DNA from 2 places in the Citrobacter sp. Marseille-Q6884 genome. Region 1 is predicted to be linked to the other one. Evidence: riboswitches for the same ligand, from Rfam matches in the RefSeq annotation. Region 1 holds a riboswitch; the other holds the start of a gene.
What was found. Region 1 has a riboswitch for thiamine pyrophosphate ahead of thiB (thiamine ABC transporter substrate binding subunit). Riboswitches for the same ligand answer to the same signal wherever they lie in the genome.
Positions count from the first base shown of each region.

Region 2: it holds a riboswitch for thiamine pyrophosphate, as region 1 does, so the genes downstream of both, thiM (hydroxyethylthiazole kinase) here and thiB (thiamine ABC transporter substrate binding subunit) in region 1, are expected to answer to the same signal.

Region 1 is NZ_CAMDRE010000001.1:1,876,475-1,880,190, forward strand. It holds gene thiP (thiamine/thiamine pyrophosphate ABC transporter permease ThiP) at 1-1,440, opposite strand, end outside; gene thiB (thiamine ABC transporter substrate binding subunit) at 1,416-2,399, opposite strand; TPP riboswitch at 2,557-2,774, opposite strand; gene sgrR (HTH-type transcriptional regulator SgrR) at 2,821-3,716, opposite strand, start outside.
Region 2 is NZ_CAMDRE010000001.1:2,946,208-2,949,923, forward strand. It holds gene N7268_RS13930 (AraC family transcriptional regulator) at 1-433, opposite strand, end outside; gene N7268_RS13935 (SDR family oxidoreductase) at 548-1,582, shown strand; TPP riboswitch at 1,798-1,894, shown strand; gene thiM (hydroxyethylthiazole kinase) at 1,926-2,714, shown strand; gene thiD (bifunctional hydroxymethylpyrimidine kinase/phosphomethylpyrimidine kinase) at 2,711-3,511, shown strand; gene N7268_RS13950 (GntR family transcriptional regulator) at 3,564-3,716, shown strand, end outside.

The DNA.
Region 1 (3,716 bases):
CACCACACCAAAATCGCCAATAGAGAGCACGCAGGCAAAAGCCATCGCCTGCGCCAGCGGGCGCTTCAGGGCGCGCAGTTCCACCACTTTCAATCGCGACCAGCCTTCAATACCTAAAGAGTGACATAACAAACTGTAGCGGGCGGTCACGTCACGCATGGGATTTTCCAGCACTTTCAGCGCATAAGGGATGGCCATCAGCGCATTGGTGAAAATGACGATGCCATCGGCAGAGTCTGGTAGTCCGATGGTGTTGTTCAGCAGCAAAAAGAAACCGGTGGCCAGCACAATGCCCGGCATGGCCAGTATCATCATGCCGCTCAACTCCAGCGCCTGACCGGCCAGAATCTGTTGTCGCGCACGTAGCTCGCGGCTGCTCCACAGCAGCATCATGGTGAGGATAACGCACAGCAGGCCAGCCGCCAGTGCAATGCGCAGCGATGTTCCTAGCGCTTGCCACAGAACGGGCTGCGCGAGGACATCCAGTAAATGTCGGTTAACACCATCAACAATGACTGCCAGCAACGGCGGCAGCAACAGCAGCAATGCCAGCACGATCAATAATGCGTCTGTCACCCGGCTGTGCAGGCGATCGTCGGGATCGCGCCAGCCCTGAACCAGCGTGGCGCCTGGGGCGATTGCGCGACTCAAACGTTGGCTGAGCAGTACCAGCGCTAAACAGCAAATCATCTGGATCAGTGCCAGCATGGCGGCGCGAGCGGGATCATAGTCGTAGCTCAGCGCCTGATAGATAGCCAGCTCGATGGTGGTTGCCTGTGGTCCACCGCCCAGTGACAGCACGGTAGCGAAACTGGCGAAGCACAGCATAAATATCAGCGCAGCGACGGGCAGGATCTGGCGACGCAGCCATGGCCATTCAACAAAGCGAAAGAAATGCCAGCCCCGCATGCCTAGCTGAGCCGCGAGCTGGCGTTGCTCGCCGGGAATGTTCTCAAGCGATTGCAGCAGTAAACGGCTGGCCATCGGGAGATTGAAAAAGACGTGCGCCAGCAAAATGCCCTGTAAACCGTACGGCGAGAACGTCCACTCCAGCCCGAATGTGTGCCAGAGCGAGGCCAGCCAGCCCTGGCGACCGTAGACGCTGAGGATACCGAAAACGGCGACCAGCACGGGCAAGATCAGCGTCATTGCGCACAGGCGTAGCAACGCCAGACGCCCAGGGAAACGGCGACGATAAAGCGCTCTGGCGAGGAAGATCGCCGGGATCACTGACAGCGCGGCAGATAAAAATGCCTGCCAGAAGGAAAAACGCACCACATGCCACAGGTAACTGTCCTGCCACAGCGTAAGCCAGTCTCCCTCAGGGGCGTTAAACCACAGCGCCAGAAATGCAGCCAGAGCGACAGCGACCATCAACGTGGCCGCTGCCAGTCCGGGGATCAGCCAGCCAGGAATTAACGGCTGACGGCGCGTTGCCATTCGCTAATCCATGCCTGACGTTGGGCCGCAACCTGCTGCGGAGTGAATTCCAGCGCGCTGGAGGGTTTATCCAGTTGCGCAAAGCCTGTCGGCAGGGAAACCTGGGTCACCGGATACATCCAGTTGCCGGTCGGAATCGCATTCTGGAATGCCGGAGAAACCATAAACTTAAGGAACTTCTCGGCCAGTTCAGGCTGTTTGCTGGCGGCGGTGCGGGCGGCGACCTCCACTTGCAAATAGTGCCCTTCACTAAAGTTGGCGGCAGCGTAATTGTCTTTTTTCTCTTCGATAATGTGATATGCCGGAGAGGTGGTGTAACTCAGCACCAGATCGCTTTCACCTTTCAGGAACAAACCGTAAGCTTCACTCCAGCCTTTCGTGACGGTGACCGTTTTGGCCGCCAGTTTCTGCCAGGCTTCTGGTGCTTTATCGCCATACACTTTTTGCATCCACAGCAACAGTCCCAGACCCGGTGTACTGGTGCGTGGGTCCTGATAAATCACACGCCATTTCTGGTCGCTTTCAACCAGTTCTTTCAGGCTTTTCGGCGGGTTTTTCAGTTTGTTTTTATCGTAGACAAAGGCGAAATAGCCGTAATCAAACGGAACGAAGGTGTCGTTTTTCCAGCCGCCAGGGACGTTGACCGCGTCGCTTGCCACGCCACTTTTGGCGAACAGTTTGGTTTGCATCGCGGCATCAAGCAGGTTGTTGTCCAGGCCCAGTACCACGTCGGCTTTACTGTTCTTCCCCTCCATACGCAGGCGGTTCAGCAGTGATACGCCATCTTCCAGCGCCACCAGTTTCAGCTCGCAGTTGCAGTCAGCTTCAAAGGCTTTCTTGATGGTTGGACCGGGGCCCCAGTCAGCGGCGAACGAGTCGTAGGTATAGACGGTCAAAACAGGTTTGGCGAAGGCAGGCGCTGCGCACAGCAGCAGCAGGGGAAGACATTTTTTTAACACTTTGCACCTCATAAAGTAAAACTCTAAATAATTCGAGTTGCAGGAAGGCAGCGACGCAGCGCATCCTCAGGAGCGTACAGGTAGTACGTGACTGGGGTGAGCGAGGAAAGCCAACGCATCTGCAACTTGAAGTATGACGAGTTAGGTGGCAAAGGACTTGAGTTATAGCCTCAAATCCCTTCGCCGGCATTATCCGGATCAGGTTCGACGGGTATCTCTCAGCCCATACACTTCATCATTCACGCTGCCTCTGTGTTGGCTGCGCTTGCATGCCCCAGTCACAGAGTTATCTATGCTCCTGGGAACTCACTTGCCGCCTTGATGCATCATGAATGATTTTGTGTATGTTTTTATTTAGCACCCCGTTGAGAACGGCGTTAGTGTAATGATTTTGTTGCTATGCGGCAATCAAGAGCCATCTTTAAGGATCCGGTGGGGCAAACCACGCTGATTTAAAATCAAACCAGCCGAGAGTATTCATGCGTAGCCCGCGCATACTGCGCTGTCCCTGAATGATCAGCCAGTGATGAATCAGCGGCACAATGGCTTTACTGGCGAGCAGTTGCTGGCACCATGCCGCCAGACTCATCTCCCCGGTTCGCCAGCGGGCGGCGTCGCTTTCCCAGTCCCGGGAAATACAGTTTTGGAGTAACGGGACTTCGCATAAATGGGCGAACAGCGAGAAGTCCAGCGGCAAGGTAAAGTTGGCGCTGTTAAGCCAGAAATCGCTGACGATTTCCCCCGCATGCCATTGATCGTAGTCGATCTCCTGGATATTCAGCTGGACCTGATGCTCTGCCAGTAACGTTTTCATGATCTGGGCAATAACACGGTGCTCAATATGATCGCGATAGTACGTGAGCGTCAGCGTTTCCAGCCCGGCGGGTTTTTCACCATGACCCGGTCTGGCATGGTGCCAGCGCGGCAGTAAACCGTAGGCGGGAAACCAGTGGCGCTGATACTGTTCGTCGGCGTGGTAGATTAAATTTGTTGGTGAGAGTACCCGGCTTATCCATTCCCTGACCTCCTGATTGGCTCCCCGATGTGTACGGGCGTCAAAAAGCAGGTAATAGCAGCCTTCTTCCAGCCGGCTTTCAATCGCCTTTTCGTCTTCTGTTGGGCCTTTGAGCATCAGCCCGCCGCCGGGTTCTTCACCGATGTCCGGTAAGACCCAAACGTTAACTTCGTCGATCAGCGCCCGGTAGCCAAAGTAATCATCAAATGCGTGAATTTTTAGCTGGTTATGGGTATTACGCATCACCGCATAAGGGCCGGTGCCGATGGGGTGACTGGAGAAATTATGCAATGTTTCCCATT
Region 2 (3,716 bases), 1.1 Mb from region 1:
AGGTGGCCTGGTCAGATGCGGCAGGTATATGAATCCACGGAGGAAGAACATGCATGAGCAGTTTCCCACTTGTCGGATTGAGTAGTATATGACCCCCCATATGTTCAAAGCCATCACCCTCCCCAACATGAATATGCTGTTTACCTGCACCGGAAAAGACATTCATGGCGTCAATCGGTTCAACATCCGGGTGGCTTGCCAGAATAAACGATCGCTTTGCGCTCAGCAGACCGACATCGCCTGCGGAAAAACGAATCGGGGCAGATTCGCCGTCCAGAATGACCCAACAACTTCCTTTGATAATGGCGAAAAACTTGATTTTGTCCGGCGCAGGAAAGCGCAGCGACCAGCGGCCACCCGCGGTAAAACCCCCCGTTACCAGAGACTGAGCCTGCGTTAATTTGATAATGTCAGAAAAAGGATCGCGATACATTCCCGTACTCTCACGCAATTAATGCGTACGATTAGGTATTCATCGTACCAAGATTACCCCTTAAGCTGCTTAGAACAAAACGAATTCGACATAACGTAAAGAGGCTTAACTTTTATGAGCAAGGAAATCGTCCTGGTCACAGGGGGAACGGGGTTTATTGCACAGCATTGCATTATTGCCCTGTTGAAAAACGGTTATACCGTTCGAACGACAGTGCGTTCACTGAAACGTGAAGCTGAAGTGCGACAACAGTTGAAGCAAGGTGAGGTAGAGGAAAATGCCAATCTGACGTTTGTAGTCGCTGATTTGATATCCGATGAGGGCTGGGCAGATGCAGTCGCTGGCTGTGCTTACGTCATGCATGGCGCTTCGCCGACACCCACTGGTGATCAGGTAACAGAGGCTGACTGGGTGCAACCGGCAATTGAAGGAAACCTGCGTGTGCTGCGCGCCGCACGTGATGCGGGGGTAAAGCGTGTTGTACTGACGTCGGCATTCGGTGCGATTGGTGTGGGGCATCCCGTGGGGTACCGCCGCCCGTTTGATGAAACTGACTGGAGTGATGTCAGTGGTGATGTCTGGCCATATCAAAAATCAAAAACGCTTTCGGAGCGCGCAGCCTGGCATTTCATCGAGGAAGAAGGGCGTGGTCTTGAACTTTCGACTATTAATCCTGTTGCGGTATTAGGACCCGTGCTGGGAGCCGATTACTCGCATTCCACCCGGATAATTAAAAACATGCTGGAAGGTGAGTCGGGTTGCCCGAATATCAACTCTTGCTTTGTTGATGTCAGGGATGTGGCTAATTTACACCTACTGGCGATGACTCACCCGGCCGCTAAGGGAGAGCGATTTCTTGCAAGTTCCGGTAACAGTCTGACCCTACTGCAGGTGGCGCAGACGTTGTGCGATCGCATGGGGAGTGAGGCCCGCAACGTATCCACTCAGAGATTGAGTGATGACGAGGTACGTACCGCCGCCAACAAAAATCCCGTTATGCTGGGGATGGTCAAACTGCTGGGGGTCGATATGAATGTGACGCATGCGAAAGCCACAAACCTGCTAGGTTGGATGCCTCGCGCACCTGAAGAGGCCATAATCGCAACCGCGAAAAGCTTACTTGCGCTTGGTCTGGTGAAAATCAATTAAGCCTTCTTCTGATGATCTTTTGCCGTGTCATAGCGTTCAGGCATTAAGCACCCACAAGATGCGAATAATTTGCGTAGTGTGATGGAGAAGAAAAGAGAATCACACACGCATTCGTTCTCGGGTAGGGTATCGTCGGGTGGGGGCGATAGCAGGGCTGATGGGCTTGCATCAGCACGTCACTTCCCATAATCTTGCAAAAAGTAAGCTAATTTGTACCAAACGACTCGGGGTGCCCTTCCTTGTGAAGGCTGAGAAATACCCGTACCACCTGATCTGGATAATGCCAGCGTAGGGAAGTCTGACACTGCTCGTGTCCCTTCTTCGCGCGGGCAGGAGCTGAACTATGCAGCCTGACCTGCACAGCCGCACGCTTGCGGCTCACACGTTACATCATTTTAGAACGCTTTCCCCGCTGACACATTGTATGACCAACGAGGTTGTACAGAGCTTCACCGCCAATACTTTACTGGCTTTAGGTGCTTCACCTGCCATGGTGATTGAACCGCAAGAGGCCAGCCAGTTTGCGGCGATGGCCAGTGCGCTACTGATTAACGTCGGTACCCTCACTCAGAGCCGCGCGACGGCAATGCGCGCGGCGGTTGAACAGGCCCATCTGACTAAAACGCCCTGGACACTTGATCCTGTCGCCGTAGGCGCACTGGAATACCGTCGCCGTTTTTGCCTGGACTTACTCGCGCTTCGTCCTGCCGCCATTCGCGGCAATGCCTCAGAAATCCTCGCGCTGGCGGGAATGAACGGCGGTGGACGCGGCGTAGATACCACTGACACAGCCATCGCGGCGCTTCCGGCGGCGCAGGCGCTGGCGCGTCAGATTGGCACCGTGGTTGCGGTTACCGGAGACGTGGATTACGTCACCGACGGTCAGCGTATCGTGAGCGTGAATGGCGGCGATCCGCTGATGACACGCGTGGTCGGCACCGGATGCGCCTTGTCAGCGGTCGTGGCAGCCAGCTGTGCGTTGCAAGGCGATCGACTGGATAACGTCGCGTCCGCCTGTAGCTGGATGAAACAAGCCGGGCAAATCGCCACTGAACACTCGACAGGACCGGGCAGTTTTATTCCGGCATTTCTCGACGCCTTATATAACCTGAACGCGCAGGAGCCAGCATGAAACGGATTAACGCACTCACTATCGCCGGAACCGATCCCAGCGGCGGCGCAGGTATTCAGGCAGATTTGAAAACCTTCTCGGCGTTGGGCGCCTATGGCTGTTCGGTGATCACGGCGCTGGTGGCGCAAAATACGCGCGGGGTGCAGTCGGTTTACCGGATTGAACCTGACTTTGTCGCCGCGCAACTGGATTCCGTATTCAACGATGTACGCATCGACACCACCAAAATCGGCATGCTGGCGGAAACGGATATTGTTGAAGCGGTCGCCGAGCGTTTACGCCGTCATCAGGTACAAAATGTCGTGCTGGACACGGTTATGCTGGCGAAAAGTGGCGATCCGCTGCTTTCGCACTCGGCGGTAGAAACGCTCCGCACCCGTTTGTTGCCGCAAGTCTCCATTATTACGCCGAACTTACCGGAAGCGGCAGCGCTGCTTGGGGCATCGCATGCGCGAACAGAACAGGAGATGCTTGAGCAGGGACGAGCGCTGCGTGCGCTTGGCTGTGACGCTGTCCTGATGAAAGGTGGTCATCTGGATGACGCACAAAGCCCGGACTGGCTGTTTACTCGTGATGGCGAGCAGCGCTTCACCGCCCCCAGAGTCATGACTAAAAATACGCATGGTACGGGTTGTACGCTGTCGGCGGCGCTGGCGGCGTTGCGTCCACGCCATGCGAACTGGGCAGACACAGTGCAGGAAGCCAAGCTGTGGCTCTCCGCGGCGCTGGCTCAGGCAGATACGCTGGAAGTGGGTGAAGGGATCGGTCCGGTGCATCATTTCCACGCGTGGTGGTGATGACGATAAATGCGTATACTGGCTACAGTTTCGTTGGCCAGGAAAAAGATAAATGGAACAAGCGCATACCCAGCTTATCGAGCAACTGAATGAACGCATTTCAGCGGCGGATAACACGCCGCTGTATATGAAATTCGCTCAAACGGTGAAGAACGCGGTGCGCAGCGGGATGCTGGAACATGGCAATATTCTGCCCGGTGAACGC